DNA from 4 places in the Lysinibacillus sp. UBA6686 genome. Region 2 is predicted to be linked to each of the others. Evidence: riboswitches for the same ligand, from Rfam matches in the RefSeq annotation. Region 2 holds a riboswitch; each other region holds the start of a gene.

Region 1 (5,989 bases), on a different contig from region 2:
CCTTTCCATTCTTCAAGCATGAAGTCTTGGATTTCTTTAGAAGTTAATACTTCTACTAATTTTTTAATTTCTGGTTTTGTTTCATCACCAGCACGTACAGCTATAATATTAAGGTATGGAGACTTTTCACTCTCTTCAAGAGCAATAGCATCTTCAATTGGGTTTAAGCCGTTGTCGATTGCATAGTTAGAGTTAATAAGAACTGCATCACCTTCATTATTTTCATACATTTGCACAAGCATTTCAGGTGCTGTATTTGCATCGAATTTAAAGTTTTTAGGATTTTCTGCGATATCCTTGATTTCTGCTGCTGTTTTATCAACACCATCTTTTAATTTAATTAAGCCCTTAGCTTCTAATAATGAAAGCATACGACCGTGGTCTGAAACTGAGCTAGAAAGTAAAATTGTTGCGCCCTTTGGTAGATCCTCAAGAGATTTATATTTTTTAGAGTAGATACCGATTGGCTCAATATGAATGCTACCAGCATTGACGAAATCATAGCCATTATCTTTAATTTGTAAATCAAAATAAGGAATATGTTGGAAATAGTTAGCATCAAGGTCTTTTGATGCTAAATCTTGGTTTGGTAATACATAATCTGTATACGTTTCAATTTTAAGATCAATACCTTCTTTTGCTAAAATAGGTTTTGCTTTTTCTAAAATTACTGCGTGTGGTGTATTAGAGGCACCTACAGTTAATGTCACATTTTCTTTACTATCTGTTTTATCTTCTGTTGATGCACCTGAGCTTGCATCGTCTTTTTTACCAGCACCGCAAGCCGCTAAAGCTAGCACTAATACTGATAAGAATAATCCTGTTAATAGCTTCTTCATTTTATTACACTCCCTTTTATTTTGTTCAAAGTATGTTAACGGCAGAAAACCGAAATAACCTTTAACGTTTATCTGTTTTAGCTGTAATCATATCGCCTATCCATTGAATAATAAATACGACTACTAAGATTAGAATAGTTGCCATTAATGTCACATCTGAGCGATTACGCTGGAAGCCATCCAAGAAGGCTAAGTTTCCTAACCCGCCGGCACCAATAATTCCTGCCATTGCTGTATAACCAACAAGCGCTACAGCTGTTACAGTAATACCTGAAATAAGCGCAGGTAATGATTCTGGAATTAACACTTTCCATATAATAGTAGATGTTTTAGCACCCATTGAACGCGCTGCCTCGATTACCCCTCTATCAATTTCACGTAATGCAATCAATACCATACGTGCATAGAATGGTGCTGCACCAATAATTAGTGCTGGCAACGCAGCATTGGCTCCACGGATTGTGCCAAGCAAAAATTTTGTAAATGGAATTAATAAAATAATTAACACGATAAATGGAATCGAACGGAAAATATTTACGAGTGAACCTGTTAAGAAATTAACAATTTTATTAGCCCATAGTTGATGGGGACTTGTTAAAAATAATACGATTCCAATTAATAAGCCAAGGATGAATGTTACTACGGTTGAAATAGCTGTCATATACAGTGTTTCATAGGTAGCTGCCCACATTCGCTCCCAGTCGACATTCGGAAAGAGATTAGTTAGCATTTGCAATCACCTCCGTTTGTACTTCAACTGTATTTAAGTAACCTAGTGCATCAGCCACATTTGACTCGGTTCCATCAATTTGCACAATAAGCGTACCGTAAGCACCATTTTTTGTTTGAGAGATATTACCGTGCACAATACTAACTTCTACATCAAAGTGCTTGACGAGGTGTGAAATAACGGGCTGCTCTGTTTTTTCTCCCACAAAAATTAGCTTAACAAGTTGTCCAGTTGGATAATTTGCTTTTATTTGTGCAACCGTCTCCTGCGTTTCCTTCGTATCTGTAATTTGTGATACAAATTTTTTCGTAATAGCAGCTTGAGGTGCCTGGAATACTTGTAATACCTCACCACGTTCTACTATTTCGCCTGCCTCCATTACTGCTACACGATGGCAGATTTTACGGATAACGTGCATTTCATGTGTGATTAACACAATAGTTAATCCTAAACGTTCGTTAATATCTACAAGTAAATCCAGGATTGCATCGGTAGTCTCTGGGTCAAGTGCTGAGGTTGCCTCATCACATAATAAAACCTCTGGATTATTAGCAAGTGCTCGAGCAATGCCGACACGCTGCTTTTGACCGCCTGATAGCTGTGATGGATACGCCTGATCACGTCCATCTAAACCAACAAGAGTAATCAATTCCTTCACACGTGCATCACGCTGAGCCTTTGAAACACCTGCGATTTCTAGTGGAAAAGCGATATTTTCTTCAACGGTTCTAGACCATAGTAGATTAAAGTGCTGGAAAATCATACTTACCTTTTGTCTTGCATCTCTAAGCTTTTGCCCCTTAATAGATGAAAACTCTTGATTGTTAACCATCACCGTACCAGATGTTGGCTTTTCTAAACCGTTCAATAAACGAATCATTGTACTTTTACCAGCACCACTATAGCCGATAATGCCAAATATTTCACCTTTATTTATGGAAAGGTTTACGTCTTTGACTGCTATTAATTCGCCATTTGCGGTTTTGTATTTTTTCGTAATATTTTGAAGCTGGATCATAGCGAATACTCCTTTTCTCATATAGAAAACCCCTTCACTCACAGACAAGTAGAAGGGGTCACGTATTTATACGCTCAACCGTTCTCTCATCTTTCAAAGATAAATCTTTGGGTGATTTGGCACCTTTTCACGTTGTGATGGTTGCCGGGCTTCATAGGGCACTTCCCTCCGCCACTCTTCATAAGAGTTCGATATATTCAATGTTTTAGTAATATATTTGTTACTTTACCACGCTAGCAAACTTCAGTCAATTGATTTTTTTAACAATTCGTATAAAAACGGTACGGATTGAAAAGCATAGACTTTTTCTGTCACTTTTCCGCCATCACAGACGAGTAAACATGGTACACTTTCGATTTCGTAATCTAAGGCAATCTCTTCAACAAAATTTAAATTTGCTTTGCCGATTTGAAGCTTTGGCAGTAATTGCTCAACGATCATCATCATTTTCGATGCAACTGCACATGTACCACACATAGGTGTATATAAATAAAAGGCAGCTCTTTTCCCCGACTGGACAGCCGCGACCCACTGCTCTTTTGACCATTCTTCCATTTTTTCACGCAACCTTACAAAATATATTGATTATGGATTGAGAAATGTGCTCGCAACAATATCATTGCTAATACCTTTCTCGGAGTTGTCTCAACTTCTTTATACGTTGGCATTGTACGTAAATGCTCTGCCTCTGGATAATGTCTGTCCATTAATGCCCGTAGCTTATCCCCTGATGGATCTGCATCAAAAAATGTATAAAGCTCACAGCCCTCATATGGATCAAGCAGCACTTCTAATTGATGCACACCAATTGTACCATTCGTACAAAGTATTGTGACATCTTCACTTAAAATAGGTTCAATTTGAAGCTTATCCGAACGGCCTTCAACAATTAAGCATTTTCCCTCGAACATCACGCCACCCCCATTAGACATATCCCTTTTCCTTATAGTCATTATATCAATTAAGTGTCAACGATGGTAATGTTAGACACCCATTGGAAGCGACTATCTCCCCAACCATGAAGATAATAAAAAACGTCGGTGAATGCCGACGTTTTTCTATTAGGGCTTGTCTTATTCAGCGACCATTTCTTCGTATTGCTCTGCTGTCATAAGCTTTTCTACTTCTGATGCATCAGCAGGCTCAACAACGATCATCCAAGCTTTTTCATATGGTGATTCATTAACGAATTCTGGGCTATCTTCTAAATCTGCATTTACTTCAACTACAGTACCTGAAATTGGCGCATATAATTCAGAAACAGTTTTTACTGATTCTACGCTACCGAATGGATCGTCTGTTTTGATTTCATCGCCAACTTGTGGAAGCTCAACAAAAACGATATCTCCTAATTCAGATTGCGCGAAGTGTGTAATACCAATACGTACTTTTCCATCTTCTACTTTTACCCATTCATGTTCTTCAGAGTATCGTAAGTCTTTAGGTGTGCTCATGCAAAAAACCCCTCCATAAATATGTAATATATTCACTTTCAGTGTGCCATACTTCTCCTATAAAAACAAGGATATTTACGGCTATTTCCAAGCTTGCTCAAAATCAGATTCTTTAAACCCTAACGTTACTTTTTTTCCATCAGTAACGATTGGACGTTTGATTAACATACCATCAGAAGCAAGTAGCTCAAGCTGCTCCTCATCGGTCATATCGGCAAGTTTATCCTTCAAACCAAGCTCACGATACTTCATGCCAGACGTATTAAAAAACTTTTTAAGAGGTAGTCCACTTGCTTGCCATAACTTTGTTAATTCGTCCTTTGAAGGTGGCTGTTCTACAATGTGTACCTCTTCATAAGTTATATCGTTGTCATTTAGCCATTTTTGAGCTTTCTTACAAGTTGTACATTTTGGATATTGGATAAATTGAATCGTCATCGAAAGGCTCCTCTACTTTCTTTTTGAGGACACTGATTTTCTGTGTCTTCCTTATTTTCTGTAGTATACCATCATAACCATACAAACCAAAATGAAACAATTCTCAGTCTCACACCAATCCCAGGCCTCTACTACAGTCTATCCATTTCTTTCTTAATTCTATCCGTCACATTCTTAATTCTATCCTTCACTTAACTGTTTCTATCAGTTGCTTTTGCAAATCTATCCTTCTCACCCACAAACAGCCCAGCTATCCTATTACAGATAGCTGGGCTGTTTGATTTATTTACACTACATATTTTTCTGCGTCAATCAACTTAACAGAGGCTTCACGTTTCTTCGCGATTAAGTTGTAAGGATTATTGCGTGTTAGCTTACGTAGTGCAGATAACGTCATGCGCGCTGCATCTCCGTCAGCTGAAGCAAGAATTGTATCTTTTGCCTCTTTTTCAATTTCTGCAAATGCTTCTTGACAGAAGATTTGTGTGTACAATAATTTTTGATGAGCTTTTTCAGCACCATCACGAGCAATCGCTTTTTCTGTACGTAAGACAGCTGATTCCATAGCGAATAATTGGTTTGCGATATTCGCAATATTTACCAATACCTCTTGCTCCTGATCAAGCTTCGGACCAAAGCGTTGTGCTGCTAATCCCGCTGCTAAAACTGCAATTTTCTTTGCATTTTTCACAAGGTATTTTTCTTGTGCTAGTGGCTCTGTGCCTATATCTTCAGGCATCAGCATAAGCAGCTCCTGCTGTAAATTTTGGGCTACTTGTAATAGTGGTAGCTCACCCTTTAATGCCTTCTTCATAAATGTACCTGGTACAATCATACGGTTAATTTCATTTGTTCCTTCAAAGATTCGGTTAATACGAGAATCGCGATAAATTCGCTCTACCTCATATTCAGCCATAAAGCCGTAGCCACCATGTAATTGCACCGCTTCATCTGCGATATAATCTAATGTTTCTGAACCAAACACTTTGGCAATCGAGCATTCAATCGCATACTCAGCAATAGCACCGGCAATTACCGTTCCTTGCTTTTGCTCCTCAGGGTTTAACTGACTTAAGCGATCCTCAAATAAGCCTACAGTACGGTAGTTTAATGACTCAGACGCATATAATTGAGAAGCCATTGTTGATAATTTTTCTTTTGTTAAATTGAAATCAGACAGCTTTGTTTTAAATTGCTGACGTTGGTTTGTATATTGAATCGCTAGCTCTAATGCACGCTTAGATCCACCAATTGTACCAACGCCTAGCTTATAACGACCAATATTTAAAATATTAAAGGCAATTACATGCCCACGGCCAATTTCACCTAATAAATTTTCTACAGGCACTTCTGCATCTTCTAACACTAATGTACGAGTGGATGAAGATTTAATCCCCATTTTCTTCTCTTCAGGTCCCACTGACACGCCATTGAATGCACGTTCTACGATAAATGCAGAGAATTTATCGCCATCGATTTTAGCGTACACGACAAATACATCTGCAAAGCC
Region 2 (5,989 bases):
TGTTCAACTGCACGCTTTAAATACGTAAATGCTGGCTCCTCATTCACGATTGCCTCAAACACAACCTGCATGCCCGGTTCAGCTAATACATCATCCATACTAGTAGTCATCAAATGTGCTGTGCCTGGTACGCGTTCACGGCTAGCATCTGTCACTAAAATTTTTGCTACTTCTAACTCAATGCCTAATTTATGTCTAAGCTCTTCTCGCTTTTCGTTTAATATATGGTAAATCCCTTGACCTACCGTCCCAAATCCTAAAATCGCTGCCTTTATAGTTGCCATTCCTGTTATTCCCTCCAACTTACATTCCGCAGTTTCATTATATTTAAGCGTTAGCTTCATCCGTACTAATTCTGAATTGTGCACACGCCCGTAAAGTAACTTGTATAAATATTTGATATTTCACTCTCAGTTATGAATAAATTTGTCTTATGGAGATACACTGACAAGCACACAAATTCAAATAATTCAAAATTTAACTTAAAGAAAATTGTAACGCAAATACATACATTGCACAAGAAAAATCTTTCTAGGAAGGACATTTGTTTTCCCTAGACGTGCAGAAGAAATCGGTTTCATTCCCTTTATTATACGTTTTTTAAGATGTTCTATAATCTATGAACAATTATTGACGATTTTTTTATAAAAGGATTGTCTTTCTTCTATTATATATGTATGTTACAACATCTATAAAAATTGTTCTTTTGATAGATAATTATAAAATTATTTAAAAAACAGCTTACTCCCTTTTTTTATTAATTAAAAAGCTCATTCCCTGTAGCAGCAGAGAATGAGCTCAAATATATGAGGGAGAATTAACTAGCTTTTATTAACAACTGATAACGATATTGTGTAATTGCTTGCTGAACAAGTTCTATCTCATCTCGTGTAAAATTTGGTATAGCATACGTACGTTCAACTAGTTGAAATGTGCCATATTTTAAATAGAACTCTGTTGCAGGTAGAAGAATATGACTTGCTCCATATTTTTCATATGCCTCAAAAACTTCTTTTACTGTATAGCCTTCCTCTTTTGCATAAACGTTCTCCTCAAAAGCAGAATGTCCAAAAATTTGTTGCCATTTACGTTCAACTGATGCCAGTATGTTTTGAATGGACATGTTGTTCACAAACACATGACCTTCATTTAGTTCATAAATAAGATAAGATGCAATGTTTTGTGCACTATAAACATTTCCCATTTCAAACACTCCTTTAACATCAGTTTTTTAGTGAAAGTAGCTGCTGGCTTGGCAGCTACTCCTATATATTTCAAAAGTGGGGGAGCACTTATGAAAACGAATGGAATCAAAGTATCATTTGGAGCACCGAATCAGGCAAAAATCGGTGCCGAAAATTAGTTCTAGGTTGGTAGCCTTTCGAACGTTTAACTTATACCCTAGTATATAGCATGGTTTTATTTAAGTCAATAATACTTATAAAATTACTCGGTATTACTTATGGGAAATTTCTGATAACTTATCGAATGAGATAAGCGCTTGATGTAGCAACGTTTTACGCATTACCAAATGAGGCTTATCGAATGAGAAAATACGTAAACGCCACAACATTAGCCTATGTTTTATGCTTCAACCCTTTGTTGTGAAGCTGTTACTTGCTCAATAGCTTGTTCTAAATCTGCAATAATATCCTCTACTGCCTCTAAACCGATTGATAAGCGAATGAGCGACTCGGTTACACCAGTTTGAATTAGCTCTTCAGCTGATAGTTGCTGATGTGTAGTAGAAGCTGGGTGAATTATTAATGATTTAGCATCCCCTACATTAGCTACATGGGAGAATAATTTCACACTATCGATTAATTTACGCCCTGCTTCACGTCCACCTTTAATGCCAAATGTAAGCACAGAACCGAAGCCATTTCTTAAATATTTTTTAGCCAAATCATGTGTAGGGAAATCTTCTAAGCCATTATAATTTACATATTCCACAGATGGGTGGTTTTGTAAATATTCGGCTACTGCTAAAGCATTTTCATTATGTTTAGGGATACGCAAATGAAGCGTTTCTAAACCTTGTAAAAAATTAAAGGCTGCATCAGCACTTAATGTTGGTCCAAAGTCACGTAGTAATTGCACACGCAGTTTTGTAGCAAATGCAGCTGCTGCTGTGTCAATGCCATATCGTAAACCGTGATAGGAAGCATCTGGCTCAGTAAATCCTGGGAAACGACCACGAGTCCAATCAAATTTCCCTGCATCAACTACAACGCCACCTAAAGTAGTTCCATGTCCACCAATCCATTTTGTTGCGGAGTGAACGACAATATCGGCACCGAAATCAATTGGTGTAGAGCCATAAGGTGAAGCAAAAGTGCTATCAATAATTAATGGTAAGCCGCTTTCATGTGCAATGTTAGCCACTGCTTCAATGTCTAGTACTTTTAAACTTGGGTTACCGTAAATTTCAGCGAATACCGCTTTTGTTTTATCAGTGATTGCTGCTTTGAAATTCTCAGGATTTGTTTCATCTACAAAAATCGTTTTAATACCGTAGTTTGGTAGTGTATTGGCAAATAAATTATAGGTACCACCATATAAAGAGCTAGCGGCAACAATTTCATCCCCTGCTCCTGCAAGATTTAAAATTGAAAATGCGATAGCTGCTGCACCAGATGAAAGTGCCACTGCTGCTGTACCGCCTTCTAATAAAGCGACGCGTTTTTCAAAAACATCTACAGTTGGGTTCGTAATACGTGTGTAAATATTGCCGGCTTCCTCTAAGGCAAAAAGACGTTGCGCATGAGCAGTGTCTTTAAAAACAAAGGCCGTTGAGCGATATACAGGTACGGTGCGAGATCCTGTTACTGGGTCTGGCTCTTGGCCACCATGTAACAGCAATGTTTCTGGTTTAAAATTTGTCATTTTGTACCTCCAAATGGTTATTTTTTTACGATGGTACCGGAGATGAGGAGGATTTTTTAGTAGAAAACAAAAACCCCCTTCAGCTAAGAAGAGGGTTGCAGTTGCAAGTTTTCCTCCCCTTATCTGCCAGATCCAAGTAAGAATCTGTAGGAATTAGCACCTTAGCAAGTTCGTCACTTACTGGTTGCCGGGCATCATAGGGCCTATCCCTCCGCCGCTCTTGATAAGAGTATTGAGATTCAATTTCCATCGTTGTTACACAGTATAAACATAGACATTTTTTCTGTCAACACTAAAATTTTATTTTTTCCGAAACTTCAGTCTGCTTCTTTACGTAGTATGAACGCATACACTATTTTAATATTTATTTAGAAAGGAGGATTTCTGTGATTAAAACCATCATTTTATTTATTATTGTTGGTTATATTATCGGCTGTCTTCATGGCTCTAAAGTGGCACAGTTTTTATCTGGGGTAGATTTAAAAAAGACTGGCCATGGGAATGCAGGTGCCTCCAATGCAACCCTTTCCCTTGGATGGAAATACGGAGTACTAGTAGCGCTTATTGATATTGGTAAAGGTGTATTAGCAATTATCGGTGCACATTTCTTTCTTGCAGATGCAGCACAATACACAGAGGTACAAGTTTGGCTCTTCACCTATCTCATAGCAGCTGGTGTCATTCTAGGTCATAATTTCCCATTCCATATGGGCTTTAACGGGGGGAAAGGTACAGCCTCCATCATAGGGATATTGCTTGCTGTTGATTGGAAAATTGGTTTATTTGCACTTATTTTATTTGTCATTTTATCTTTTGCAACGAACTATTTAATTGTCGGCGTTTTAGAGTTTTATCTTGTTTTTTGTACAGCAACTTTTTTATGGATTCCTGGGATAGGTCCAACGATGATTGCTTTGCTACTTTTTGGAATAGCTATCATTTTGCATATTGAAAATATTAAACGATTAGTCAAAGGAACAGAGCCTAAAGTAACTTCAGCTTTTAAGAAAAAGAAATAATATTTTTTTGAATGTTTTTGTCTTTTCTATGACCATATATTTTCTCTTTATTTACTATTAATGCTGTAAAAACAAAGTATTTTACATACTATTTTTTTCTCCAATAAATAGACAAATTATTTTCTTAATAAAACATTTTACTGACCGATGTTATAGACAATAATCGTCATATTTATCGTAGAAAGGATGAGAAAATATGTCTACACTTCAACAAGCAGGCGAAAAACGTAATTTAAAGCCACTTTGGATTGCTTTAGCCTTTGCTTCATTAATCATCATTATTTTTTTACCTAATAACGGCGATTTACCTGTTGCGGGTCAACGGGCCTTAGCCATCTTAGCTTTCGCAGTCATCCTTTGGGTAACAGAGGCAGTTTCATATCCCGTCAGCTCTGCCATGATTATTGCACTGGTAACCGTTTTACTAGGACTGGCTCCGTCAATAGACGATCCAACAGCAGAATTAGGAACAGCAGGTGCTCTAAAATTAGCATTAAGCGGGTTTAGTAATTCTGCAGTCGCCCTGGTAGCCGCAGCTCTATTTTTAGCAGCAGCAATGCAAATCACCAACTTACATAAACGACTCGCCCTATGGATACTTTCACTTGTAGGGACTAAAACAAAAGCAATTATTTTTGGTGCCATTTTAGTATCTATAGCACTCGCATTTTTTGTTCCTTCTGCTACAGCACGTGCTGGCGCAGTAGTCCCAATACTACTTGGAATGGTTGCTGCATTTGGTTTGCCGCGTGATAGCCGACTGGCTGCGTTACTTGTCATTACCTCCGTACAGGCCGTCTCCATTTGGAATATTGGGATTAAGACAGCAGCTGCTCAAAATATGGTCGCTTTAAATTTTATTCAAGAACAATTTAATGTGGATATTTCGTGGGGTGCCTGGTTACTCTACGCTGCCCCCTTCTCGATTATCATGTCTATAGCTTTATTTTTCATTATGATTTCTCTGATTAAGCCTGAGACTAGTAACATAGAAGGCGGTAAAGAGGTAATCAAAAAGCAGCTTGCAGAACTAGGCCCATTAAAAGCGCCTGAAATCCGTTTAATCATCACGTCAATGATTTTATTATTTTTCTGGGCAACTGAAGGCAAGCTACACCCATTCGACACAACAACAGTCACAATTATTGCTATCGCTATTCTATTAATGCCGAAAATCGGTGTTTATACATGGAAGGAAGTGGAGCCTCATATTCCTTGGGGAACCATTATCGTTTTTGCGGTAGGTATTATGCTAGGCACAGTATTATTGAATACGAAAGGTGCATCATGGTTATCTGACAAAGTGTTTGGTTCACTCGGTCTAGATACTATGCCGATTCTAGCAACAATTGCATTGGTTACACTATTTAATATTCTTATTCACTTAGGTTTTGCCAGTGCGACAAGCTTAGCATCAGCGCTTGTACCTGTGTTTATCGTTTTGGCCTCCACATTAACGGCTAACGTTGACCAAGTTGGTTTCGTTATCGTACAGCAATTTGTGATTAGCTTTGGCTTCCTTTTACCAATTAGCGCACCGCAAAATATGCTTGCTTATGGTACAGGAGCATTTACAACAAAGGATTTCTTGAAATCTGGTATTCCATTAACCATTATTGGTTTCATCCTAGTACTTCTATTCTCTGCAACTTATTGGAAATGGATCGGATTATTGTAAATAGATAGAGCCCCTAAGTATTTTAATAGGTATCTGGATAAGACAGGTGAGCTGTTCTTCGAGGGACCCGAGCAAATTTTTGAGGTACCTGAGCCATTCTCTAAGCGACTTGATTAGTTCTCTGGGTCAACCCATACAGTTCTTTTGGGTACCATAATTAACACAAAAGCCTTGAAGGAATCATTAACTGTCCTACAAGGCTTTTATAAATCTATTCTATTATTTTGATAATGCTGCTTCCTTCATAGTACCACTTTTTGCATAATTCACATGCCATGAAAGCGCTTTCTCTAGATCGTGTGGAGTATGGTGTCCGCCTGTTGCTTCATTAGCATCATTAAAATACTTCCATAATTGATCACGGTATTCAGGATGTGCACAGTTATCAATAATTAGTGCGACCCGT
Region 3 (5,989 bases), on a different contig from region 2:
ATTCAAGAAGAGGTCATATCTGGCAAGGAAAATATGGTTCAAACAGAAGGGCAATTTACGAAAATATTAGAATCGATGACAGAAGCAAAAGAGCAAAATGATAGTATGGAAAAAGAAGTATTAGCGATAGCGGAGGTTCTTAATGAGCTAGGGATTGCCTTTGAAGAAGTAACGAATTCAGCTGAGAAATTAGCAAATGTTGCCCAACACTTAAATTAATTCATGGTAAGGATAATTTTTATTGTGGCAACTGAAATCTACAGCCTATAAACACTATAACAACCATTAATACATGGTGTTAAATGGTTCTTTAGTAAATATTAGCTAGTGAATTGCCGAGATTTTAAGTTCAATGGTATTTTTTGTTTCATCATGAAAAGATACATATTTAGTCATAGTAATGGAGCTATCCTCGCACTGGATAGCTCCATTTTTGCTAAATTTGTAAAGGGTTTAGCGTAATTTTCAATAAAAAGGGTTTATACTAAAGGAAGACAACAAAAATTAGGGGCGGTTAATATGGAAACAGTGGTTGTATTAGGTGGAGGAATTACGGGTTTATGTACGATGCATTATTTACAGCGTCAAGTGAAGGAAAAAAAAATAGATGTAAGGCTGGTGCTTGTTGAAAAAAATACATATCTAGGTGGTAAGTTGTACTCTGAATACGAACAGGGATTCATTATGGAGACAGGGGCAGATTCAATTGTAGCTCGTCATAAAGGTGTTATGGAGCTGGTTGAAGAGCTTAATTTTAAGCAAGATTTGGTATACAACGAAACGGGGATTTCTTATATATACACAAATAATGAGCTCCATGCCATTCCGGCAGATTCAACGTTCGGTATTCCGATGAGCCTTCACTCCCTAGAAGAAAGCACACTTGTATCCGAAGAAGGTAAAAAAGAAGCGTTAAAGGATTTGACAATGCCAAATGTAGGCTTTACAAAAGACAGCTCAATTGGAGAATTTTTAACGTACTATTTAGGGGAGGAGCTTGTTCAAAATCAAATAGCGCCAGTATTAGCAGGTGTGTATTCAGGAGATTTACATCAACTATCGATTGCCTCAACATTACCTTATTTAATTGATTATAAAAATGAGTACGGTAGTATTATTAAAGGTTTTGACGCAAATCGAGAACAATTTGTAAAAGCTGCTAATAAAAAATTTATTTCATTTAAAAATGGTTTATCGTCTTTAATTGATCGTCTTGAAGAAACGTTAACTGATGTAGAAATTTTAAAGGGAATTAGCACTACAAGTGTCAACAAGCAGGAAGATCACTACCAAGTTACTTTAGCAAATGATACGATCATTGAAGCAGATCATGTAGTTTTAGCATTACCTAATGAAACTGTACAGCACTTATTACAGGATGCAACATTGAACCGTTATTTTGACCAATTCAATACTGCCTCCGCTATTACAATTTATTTAGGATTCGATGTACCCGATAGTAGATTACCAGCTGATGGAACAGGCTTTATTGTGTCTCATAATTCAAATGTAATCTGTAATGCATCGACATGGACAAGCCGTAAGTGGAAGCATACTTCAGCAAATGAGCAATTACTTGTTCGACTCTTCTATAAAAGCATTAACCCTGCGTATGAGAAGTTACGTAGGATGACAGATGAAGAATTAGCAGTTGTTGCCTTAGAGGATGTAAGAAAAAGCTTGGGGATTAAAGAAAAACCAAGTGTCGTGAATGTAAGTAGATGGATTGATCAAATGCCGAAATATGATTTAGCACATCGTGAGGCATTACAGGGCTTATTACGAGAGCTCGAAACAAATTATCCAAATTTATCCATTGCAGGCTGCTCTTATTTTGGTGTAGGTATAGGAGCTTGTATTCAAAACGGTAAAAAAATAGGGGATAATATTGCTGGAAAATTATCTTAATTGCAGAATATAAGACAAAAAATTATATTTTTCGTTTGAAATATCCTTTGTTACGTGAAATAGTCTTGACTCAAACGTTTGTTAACGTTATGATTCTTTTAATTATTTAAAAAATTCATACTAAATTCTTATCAAGAGAAGCTGAGGGACTGGCCCAATGACGCTTCAGCAACCAACTTTTTGTCAGGTGCTAAATCCAGAAGACCCTATGGTCGAAGATGAGAAGGAACAAAATTACGAAACGTAAAAGCCTTCTTTGTGTTAAAGAAGGCTTTTTTATTATAGAAAAATAGGAAGAGGGGCTAGTTTTATGGGATTGCTTGAAAAGTTAAAAACGCATGTTCTGACAGCAGATGGTGCAATTGGTACGGTATTATACGGCTATGGCTTGGAATACTGTCATGAGGAAATGAATGTTCAAAGACCAGAATTAATTGAAAAGATTCATAGAGAGTATATCGCAGCTGGAGCCGACATTATTCAAACAAATACTTATGGAGCGAATGCCATAAAATTAGCACGTTACGGATTAGAATCGCGTGTTCAGCAGTTTAATGAAGCAGCTATGACGATTGCCAAGCGAGCAGCTGCAGATGGAGGTCAATTTGTTTTAGGGACTATTGGGGGGATTCGAGGCATTCGAAAAAGCGATGCAACGTTAGAAGAAATTTTAGCGACTGTTGAAGAGCAAGCAACAGTGTTACTGGCTGGGAATCCAGACGGCCTTTTACTTGAAACCTATTATGATTTTGAAGAATTAACGGCGACATTAAAAATGCTTCGAACAAAAACCAAGTTGCCAATCATTGCGCAAGTTTCAATGCATGAACCGGGAGTATTGCAAAATGGTAAGAGTTTAAATAACGCTCTACATGAACTTGAAGCGCTTGGAGCTGATATTGTAGGTGTTAACTGTCGTTTAGGTCCATTCCATACGATTCAAGCATTTGAAGGTGTAGAGCTTCCTGAGAAGGCATTTATGTCAGCATATCCAAATGCATCTCTTCTAGATTTAGAAGACGGGCGTGTTGTTTATGAGTCAGAGACAGACTATTTTGGTCGAGCAGCTGTAGCACTTCGAGATCAAGGCGTCCGTTTAATAGGTGGATGCTGTGGTACAACACCAAAGCATATTGCTGCAGCGAAAAAATACTTAGAGGAATTATCTCCAGTAGAAGAAAAATTAGCGAAGCCTGAGAAAGTAGAGATTGTACGTGAGGCAGAACCTTCAAGATTCGAGCCACTGCATATAAAAGTAAAACGTCAACGTTCGGTTATAGTAGAGTTAGATACACCAAGACATTTAGAAATCGATGGCTTTATTAAAGGTGCTAAAAAATTATATGAGGCAGGCGCAGATGTGGTGATGATGGCGGATAATTCCCTAGCATCGCCAAGAATAAGTAATGTGGCAATGGGCGCTTTATTGAAAGAAACACATGGGGTACGCCCGTTAACACATATTACATGCCGAGATCGTAATTTAATTGGGCTTCAATCCCATTTAATGGGTTTAAATGCACTAGGCATTCATGATATTTTAGCGGTTACTGGAGATCCAACAAAGGTTGGGGATTTCCCAGGGGCAACGAGTGTTTATGACGTATCATCAATGGAGCTTATCCAATTAATCAAACAGTTAAATGAAGGTGTATCTTTTTCAGGGAAGCCGCTACGTCAAAAGGCAAATTTCTCTGTAGCCGCAGCGTTTAATCCGAATGTCCGTGTATTAGACCGAGCTGTATCTCGATTAGAAAAGAAAATTGAACATGGGGCAGATTATTTTATTTCACAGCCTGTCTATACAAAGGAAAAAATTGTAGAAATTTATGAGGCGACAAAGCATTTAGAAGCACCAATTTATATAGGAATTATGCCAGTTACGAGCTATAAAAGTGCAGAGTTCTTACATCATGAAGTTCCCGGCATTAAATTATCTGAAGACGCATTAGCACGGATGAAGGCTTGTGGTGAGGATAAGGAGCACGCGACACTAGAAGGAATTGCAATCGCTAAGGAATTAGTAGAGGTAGCCGCAGAATATTTCAATGGTATTTACCTCATTACACCATTCCTACGCTATGATATGACACTAGAACTAATGGAATTTATAGAGCAATTGGATGAACAGAAAAAAGGGGTAAGTATAAATGGCTAAGCATTTGATTGAAGAGCAACTTGAGAAACGAATTTTAATTCTTGATGGCGCAATGGGAACAATGCTACAAAACGAAAACTTATCAGCTGAAGATTTCGGTGGCGAGGAATATGATGGCTGTAATGAAAATCTTGTACTAACTAGACCTGATGTGCTTGAAAAGGTTCATAGAAAATATTTGGAAGCAGGGGCAGATATTATTTGCACAAATACATTTGGAGGTACTCCTCTTGTATTAAATGAATATAATCTGGGAGCAAAAGCAGAGGAAATCAATAAACGTGCTGTAGAAATAGCACGTAAGGCAGTGGATGATTTTTCTACCTCTGATTGGCCACGTTTTGTAGCAGGAGCGATGGGACCTACTACAAAGACCTTATCAGTGACAGGTGGGATTACCTTTGATGAGCTAGAAGAAAACTTTTATGTACAGGCAAAGGCATTGATTGAAGCTGGAGCGGATGTATTGTTGCTTGAAACCAGCCAGGATATGCTCAATGTGAAGGCGGGTACTTTAGGAGTATCTCGCGCATTTGAAGTGACTGGCAAAGTGCTTCCTGTGATGATATCGGGAACAATTGAACCGATGGGAACGACACTTGCAGGACAATCCATAGATGCATTCTACATTTCTATCGAGCATATTAAACCACTATCTGTAGGTTTGAACTGTGCGACAGGTCCAGAATTCATGACAGACCATATTCGTTCATTAGCAGAGCTTTCTACGGGATATATAAGCTGTTACCCGAATGCAGGCTTACCTGACGAGGAAGGCTGCTACCATGAATCACCAGAGTCACTGTCACAAAAGCTAAAAGGCTTTGCAGAAAAGGGCTGGCTGAATATAGTGGGAGGCTGCTGTGGAACAACACCAGCTCATATCGCTGCTATTCGTGAGGTACTAAGAGACGAAAAGCCACGCCAATTACCTGAGAAAACTCATGGTCATGTAGTTTCGGGTATCGAGTCATTAGTGTATGACGATTCTATGCGTCCATTATTTATTGGAGAACGTACAAATGTAATTGGCTCTCGTAAGTTTAAAAACCTAATTATTGATGGGAAATTTGAGGAAGCAGCAGAAATTGCTCGTGCACAAGTAAAGAATGGTGCTCATGTTATTGATATTTGTTTAGCAAATCCTGATCGCGATGAACTAGCCGATATGCGCGGCTTTATGCAGGAAGTTGTGAAAAAAGTAAAGGTACCTCTTGTGATAGACTCAACGGATGAAAAAGTTATCGAAGAAGCACTTAAATTTTCGCAAGGGAAAGCTATAATCAACTCTATTAATTTAGAGGATGGGGAAGAGCGTTTTGATGCTGTGATGCCGCTTGTGAAAAAATATGGTGCCTCCTTGGTTGTAGGAACGATAGATGAGCAAGGCATGGCGGTTGATCGACATCGTAAACTAGAGATTGCTGAACGTTCCTATCACTTGTTAACTGAAAAATGGGGACTTGCACCAGAAGATATCATCTTTGATCCATTAATGTTTCCAGTAGGTACAGGAGATGAGCAATATATTGGTTCGGCTCTAGAAACAATCGAAGGAATTCGACTCATCAAAGAAAAAATGCCAAATACATTAACGGTGCTTGGTGTCAGCAATATCTCATTTGGTTTACCGCCTGTTGGCCGTGAGGTGTTAAATGCAGTTTATTTATATCATTGTACACAGGCAGGCTTAGACTATGCCATTGTGAATACTGAAAAGCTAGAGCGCTACGCTTCCATTCCAGAAGAGGAAATTAAGCTTGCAAATGATTTATTATTTAATACAAATGATGAGACATTAGCCGTGTTCACAGATTTTTATCGCGATAAAAAGAAAGAAAAAACGGAGGCTGACATCCCTAAAACAGTAGAAGGTCGTTTAGCTTACTATATTTTAGAGGGGACAAAAGAAGGTCTTATTGA
Region 4 (5,989 bases), on a different contig from region 2:
AAAAGCAGCGAGAAACCCAAACGCGATCAATAAAATTACTACATTTACATCTACTTCAAAAAACATGTTGACACCTCATTACATAGTTACTACTGAAATAGTAACTAATTTTCGTTTCTCTGTAAAGATATTTTTTTCATTGGCTTCTATTCGTTAAATTATTCTATAATAAAGGAAATGGAGGGATTGGATGGATGAATTAATCGCCCAATTAAAAGAGCTAGGATTTACAGAATATGAAGCAAAGGCCTATACAGCACTTGTACAAAAGAGCCATATTAGTGCTTATCAGGTCAGCAAAAATTCTGGTATTCCTCGAGCAAGAATTTATGACATTCTGGATGTACTCGTTGAAAAAGGATTAGTGCTAAAAGAGGAAGCTGTTGATCAAACAACTTATTGTTCCATTCCTGTTGAGATGTTTCTGCAGCAAATACAGCAGCGTTGGCAATCGAATTTTACGTCTATTAGTGATCAATTAGAGAAATTAGAATCTAAGGAGCAGGAAGCGGAGCCTAAAGTGTTAATGCTAAAAGGCAGGCAGACCATTATTAATTATTGTCAGTCATTATTAAAAAAAGCTGAGAAAAAAGTACTTCTTTCTATGTGGGAAGAGATGTATGAAGCATTACGAGAGGATATTTATGAGGTGGCTGAACAGGTCGCTGTACATGGTATTACGCTATACGTGGATGAGCCTGTGTCATCCATTGATAGGCATCGAATGACCTATTATACAAAAAAATCTTCCACTCCCCATTGGTTTATCTTGTCTATCGATGGGCAAGAGATGATTTATGGACATTCTCCTTCAAATCTTGAAACCGCTTTTATTACAAATGATCCGGTTCACATCTATTTATTAGAAGATTATATTTGGCATGACGTCCTTATTAATCGTCTACTAAGACGAGATGATCATGAGCTTGAGGAATGGATTACGAAAGAACGAAAGGCATTTTTTGTAGAGTAAAAAATAAAGAATCTGCTTGCCTAATACTTAAGAGGCAAGCAGATTCTTTTTTAATAAAATACTTTATCAACATTATATTTAGAACGGAAAACATTAATGGCATATGTTTCGTAAATTTCACGTTCCATCGGATCTTCGATTTCATATACCTCAATTTTGAAAATTTCTTGACGATGATTTTTCATAGGCGATACATTGTCTTCAAAATGCTTTTTTATACGTTGACGAATTTTACGTGCTTTACCGACAAATAAAAGCTCATTTTTCTCATTGTAAAATAAGAAAATGCCACCTTTGTCTCGTGTGATTTTATGGAAGTCAATAAACCCGTGGTATGGTGTAATGGGTACATCTCCAGGTTTTATATCCTGCTCACGCTGGCGAATGACTATATCTGGTTTCGGAAATTCAATTTTAATCAAGCTAGTTCACGTTCCTCTCTGTTACTAAAGGTATATGTTAACATAATTACAGCATGTTTACCATAAAATTTCATATGTTGCTATGATAATTAGTGTTCATCAAAATTGAGCTGAACATGCATTGTAATGACGAAATATTCTATGTTTTATTGATATTCTTAATTGTTCATGTTACAATTCATTTTAATTAAATAATCTTATCAAGAGAAGCTGAGGGATTTGGCCCGATGACGCTTCAGCAACCTCTAACAAATGTTAGAAAGGTGCTAATTCCAGCAAAGGGTTTTTCCTTTGAGAGATAAGAGTGAACGTGGTAAAGTCCTTCTCATTCTATCTCGCATGGAATGAGGGGGATTTTTTAATTTCATAAAAGTGTCATTGTAATCATTACGATTAACACATTTATAAATAAAAGAGAGGGGAATGCAAGATGCCAATTAATATTCCAAAGAACTTACCAGCTGGAGAACATTTACGAGAGGAAAAAATCTTCGTGATGGAAGAGGATCGTGCGAAAACACAACAAATTCGTCCATTAAATATATTAATTTTAAACTTAATGCCTGAGAAAGAGAAGACAGAGCTGCAGTTACTGCGCTTACTCGGGAATACTCCACTGCAGGTCAATATTACATTTTTAAATACAGCAACACATGAATCAAAAAATGTTAGTAAATCACATTTACAGCTTTTTTACACAACTTTCCAACAAATTCGTCATCGCCGCTTTGACGGCATGATTATTACGGGAGCGCCTGTAGAGAAAATGGCTTTTGAAGAGGTGAATTACTGGCAGGAAATCTCACAAATTATGGATTGGTCTAAGAAAAACGTTACATCGATTCTACATATATGTTGGGGGGCACAGGCTGCTTTATATCATCATTATGGGATCGGGAAGGTTGAACTTCCAGCAAAATGCTCAGGGGTTTACTCGCATGTTATTACAGATTTAACAGTGGACTTAGTGCGTGGCTTTAGTGATTTATTTACAGCACCACATTCTCGTTATACATCTGTTTCAATCGATGAAGTACGCAATCACCCTGATTTACGTTTACTGTCCTATTCAGAGGAAGCTGGTGTATTTATTGTGCAGTCCAAGGATAATAAAAACATTATGATTACAGGTCATCTTGAATATGACGCGACAACCTTAGCAGATGAATACGGACGAGATGTTGCGAAAGGGTTAGACATTGCTGTCCCGGTGAACTATTTCCCGAATGACGACCCAGCAAATGAGCCCATTAATACATGGCGTGCCCACACCCATTTGTTATTCTCAAACTGGTTGAATTACTATGTTTATCAGGAAACACCATATGAATGGGATTTCGTTGATGAAATTGAATATCATATTTAATTAAATTTAAGGTTCAAAAGCCCAATGTCTCAACTGATTAGAGTGAGAGGTTGGGCTTTTGCTATTTCACTCTTTGTTCACAAATACTGCCATTTTTTCCTTTTACAATTTCTATAAAGTTGAATCTACATAATGCATGGTATATTATTTTATCAAATGATAGATTTAACTATCATTTTAAATTTACTGAAAGAAGGGATTCATGATGATTAGTGTAGAGGATGTTCCAAAACCAAAAACATTTGGTCCACTTGGCCATTTGCCTTTAATCGATAAAGAGCAGCCAACATTATCACTTTGTAAGCTTGCAGAAGAGTATGGGCCGATATATCGATTAGAAATTCCAGGTTATACTAGCTTAGTAATATCTGGTCATGAATTGGTAGCTGATGTTTGTGATGTTTCTCGTTTTGATAAACAGATATATAGTGAGTTGGAAAATGTTCGTGCTTTTGGCGGTGATGGTCTATTTACAAGCAGAACAACTGAACCGAATTGGCAAAAGGCTCATAACATCCTACTTCCCACGTTTAGTAAACATGCTATGAAAGATTATCATTCGATGATGATAGATATTAGCACACAGCTGATACAAAAATGGGAACGCTTAAATCCGATGGAAGAAATTGATGTCCCTGAGGATATGACACGATTGACGCTAGATACAATTGGACTTTGTGGCTTCAATTATCGCTTTAATAGCTTTTATAGAGAAACACATAGCCCTTTTATTATGAGCATGGTCCGTGCTTTAAATGAAGCTATGTTAAAAAGTTCTCGATTAAAGATACAAAATCTGATGATGGTTGGCACAAGGCGCCAATTTAACGAAGACATTGAAACAATGTTTACATTAGTAGATAAAATTATTGAGGAGCGAAAGGCAAGAGGTACACAAGAGCAGATAGATTTACTAGGCCGCATGTTAAATATAAAAGATCCAGACACAGGAGAAACACTGAGCGATGAAAATATTCGTTATCAAATCATCACATTTTTGATAGCCGGACATGAAACGACTAGCGGATTGCTGTCCTTTGCACTCTATTTTTTAATCAAGCATCCTGAAGTTTTAGAGAAGGCTTATGCTGAAGTTGATCAAATCTTGACTCAAGAAACACCGACATATGAACAGATTTTACAGCTAAAGTACATTCGCCTAATTTTAAATGAATCATTACGATTATGGCCGACAGCACCTGGCTTTGAGCTTTATGCAAAAGAGGATACTGTCATTGGCGACAAGTACCTGATTAAAAAAGGTGACAATATCAGTGTCCTTCTGCCACAGCTTCATCGTGATAAAAATGCGTGGGGTGAAAATGCGGAACAATTTTATCCAGAGCGCTTTGAAGATTCTCAGAATGTTCCTACACATGCCTTTAAACCGTTTGGCAATGGTCAGCGTGCCTGTATCGGCATGCAATTTGCCCTTCATGAAGCAACATTGGTATTAGGAATGATTTTACAGCGTTTTGAATTAATCGATTATGACAATTATCAATTAAAAATACAGCAAACTCTAACGATAAAGCCAGGTGATTTTAAAATTCGAGTAAAGCAGCGTAATCGAGTAATTGATCCGGAAAAGACAGTAGCACCTCAGCGACAAGAAAAAATGTATCCTCTACCAAAGACTAGTGTAGAGAATGCAAAAATGTCTTTGCTAATCCTCTATGGTTCTGATTTAGGGACTACTGAAAGAATTGCCAAACAGTTAGCAGATGAAGCTGTTCTGTATGGTATTCGAAGTGAAGTCGCTACGCTAGATGAGTATGCTGGAAAATTACCTAAAGAGGGCGCTGTACTAATTGTTTGCTCTTCTTATAATGGTCATCCCCCAAGAAACGCTCGAAAGTTTCTTGCATGGCTAGAGAATAGTAATGAGAATAGTCTAAAAGGAATAAATTATGCTGTGTTTGGCTGCGGAGATCGAAATTGGCATTATACGTATCAAAAGGTCCCTCAAACGATAGATGAACAGCTTGCCATTAAAGGGGCTACAAGAATTTTGCCACATGGGGAAGCGGACGTAAGTGCAGATTTTGAAAAGCAATTGGAGAACTGGCGAGAACAACTGTGGAGAACCATGAAAGTGACATATGATTTAACGTTAGATGACAATATGCTACTAGAACAAACAAAATTGTCCATTCAAGTTGTAAAAGGCTTAGCAACGGTACCACTTGCTTTAAAACACGGTGCCCGTTATGCATCGATTATAAAAAATGAAGAGCTTCAATCAGCCAATAGTGACCGAAGTACACGTCATATTGAAATTGCACTGCCAAAGGAATTAAGCTATCAGGAGGGAGATCACCTTGGCGTGATACCCAAAAATAGCAGCAAGCTCATCCATCGAGTTCTTCGTCGATTTAAATTGAATGCCAATGATCAGCTAATCATTTCGTCTAATGGAAATGGGTTGCATCTTCCTACAGATTATCCGGTTAGCTTATACGAGGTGCTTGCCACTAGTGTTGAATTGCAGGAGACTGCTAGTCGTATACAAATACGAGAGCTAGCGGTTTATACAGAGTGTCCGCCACATAAACGTGAATTAGAGCATTTATTACAAGAAGATATTTATAAGGAGCAGGTATTAAATAAACGGTTATCCATGCTAGAGCTTCTTGAAATGTACGAAGCCTGTGAATTACCATTTGAAAAATTTATAGCCTTACTACCTCCTTTAAAGCCTAGATATTACTCTATTTCTAGTTCACCAAAGGAAGATCCTGAACGCCTAAGCATTACAGTAGGTGTCGTAAGGGAACCAGCCTGGAGTGGTCGAGGGGACTATCATGGCGTAGCATCAAATTATTTGGCACAGTGTCAACCAGGGGAGTCACTAGTAATGTTTATACGCTCAGTTGATTCAGGATTCCAGCTGCCAGAGGATGCGACTACATCGATTATAATGGTTGGACCTGGAACTGGCGTAGCACCATTTAGAGGTTTTTTACAGGCTCGCGCTGCCATGAAAAAGCGAGGAATTCCCCTTGGGCAAGCACATCTATTCTTCGGCTGTAGAAATGAGGCTGATTTTATTTACCGTGAGGAGCTTGAGCAATTTGAAAAGGATGGAATTGTGACACTACACACGGCATTTTCCCGTAAAGAAGGAACTCCGAAAGCTTATGTGCAGCAAGTAATGGAGCCATATTCCTCAAATATCATCGAAATGTTAAATAATAATGGACAATTATATGTTTGTGGAGATGGTAA

What was found. Region 2 has a riboswitch for S-adenosylmethionine ahead of B2R82_RS19565 (O-acetylhomoserine aminocarboxypropyltransferase/cysteine synthase family protein). Riboswitches for the same ligand answer to the same signal wherever they lie in the genome.
Region 1: linked by a shared signal. The riboswitch ahead of B2R82_RS15470 (methionine ABC transporter ATP-binding protein) and the one ahead of B2R82_RS19565 (O-acetylhomoserine aminocarboxypropyltransferase/cysteine synthase family protein) in region 2 are both predicted to bind S-adenosylmethionine.
Region 3: linked by a shared signal. The riboswitch ahead of B2R82_RS10050 (bifunctional homocysteine S-methyltransferase/methylenetetrahydrofolate reductase) and the one ahead of B2R82_RS19565 (O-acetylhomoserine aminocarboxypropyltransferase/cysteine synthase family protein) in region 2 are both predicted to bind S-adenosylmethionine.
Region 4: linked by a shared signal. The riboswitch ahead of metA (homoserine O-acetyltransferase MetA) and the one ahead of B2R82_RS19565 (O-acetylhomoserine aminocarboxypropyltransferase/cysteine synthase family protein) in region 2 are both predicted to bind S-adenosylmethionine.

Annotation. Positions count from the first base shown of each region.
Region 1 is NZ_DKJS01000059.1:45,476-51,464, forward strand. Features, by position in the region: gene B2R82_RS15460 (MetQ/NlpA family ABC transporter substrate-binding protein) at 1-839, opposite strand, end outside; gene B2R82_RS15465 (methionine ABC transporter permease) at 901-1,569, opposite strand; gene B2R82_RS15470 (methionine ABC transporter ATP-binding protein) at 1,559-2,587, opposite strand; SAM riboswitch class I at 2,671-2,774, opposite strand; gene B2R82_RS15475 (thioredoxin family protein) at 2,831-3,142, opposite strand; gene B2R82_RS15480 (hypothetical protein) at 3,157-3,498, opposite strand; gene gcvH (glycine cleavage system protein GcvH) at 3,661-4,041, opposite strand; gene B2R82_RS15490 (arsenate reductase family protein) at 4,123-4,479, opposite strand; gene B2R82_RS15495 (acyl-CoA dehydrogenase family protein) at 4,766-5,989, opposite strand, start outside.
Region 2 is NZ_DKJS01000074.1:18,793-24,781, forward strand. Features, by position in the region: gene B2R82_RS19555 (homoserine dehydrogenase) at 1-284, opposite strand, end outside; gene B2R82_RS19560 (hypothetical protein) at 818-1,204, opposite strand; gene B2R82_RS19565 (O-acetylhomoserine aminocarboxypropyltransferase/cysteine synthase family protein) at 1,585-2,886, opposite strand; SAM riboswitch class I at 3,003-3,116, opposite strand; gene B2R82_RS19570 (glycerol-3-phosphate acyltransferase) at 3,273-3,905, shown strand; gene B2R82_RS19575 (DASS family sodium-coupled anion symporter) at 4,102-5,583, shown strand; gene B2R82_RS19580 (succinate CoA transferase) at 5,803-5,989, opposite strand, start outside.
Region 3 is NZ_DKJS01000040.1:4,526-10,514, forward strand. Features, by position in the region: gene B2R82_RS10040 (globin-coupled sensor protein) at 1-219, shown strand, start outside; gene B2R82_RS10045 (protoporphyrinogen oxidase) at 520-1,908, shown strand; SAM riboswitch class I at 2,034-2,133, shown strand; gene B2R82_RS10050 (bifunctional homocysteine S-methyltransferase/methylenetetrahydrofolate reductase) at 2,219-4,066, shown strand; gene metH (methionine synthase) at 4,059-5,989, shown strand, end outside.
Region 4 is NZ_DKJS01000046.1:47,597-53,585, reverse strand. Features, by position in the region: gene B2R82_RS12355 (TSUP family transporter) at 1-66, opposite strand, end outside; gene B2R82_RS12350 (TrmB family transcriptional regulator) at 191-973, shown strand; gene B2R82_RS12345 (nucleotide excision repair endonuclease) at 1,024-1,395, opposite strand; SAM riboswitch class I at 1,590-1,700, shown strand; gene metA (homoserine O-acetyltransferase MetA) at 1,826-2,761, shown strand; gene B2R82_RS12335 (bifunctional cytochrome P450/NADPH--P450 reductase) at 2,967-5,989, shown strand, end outside.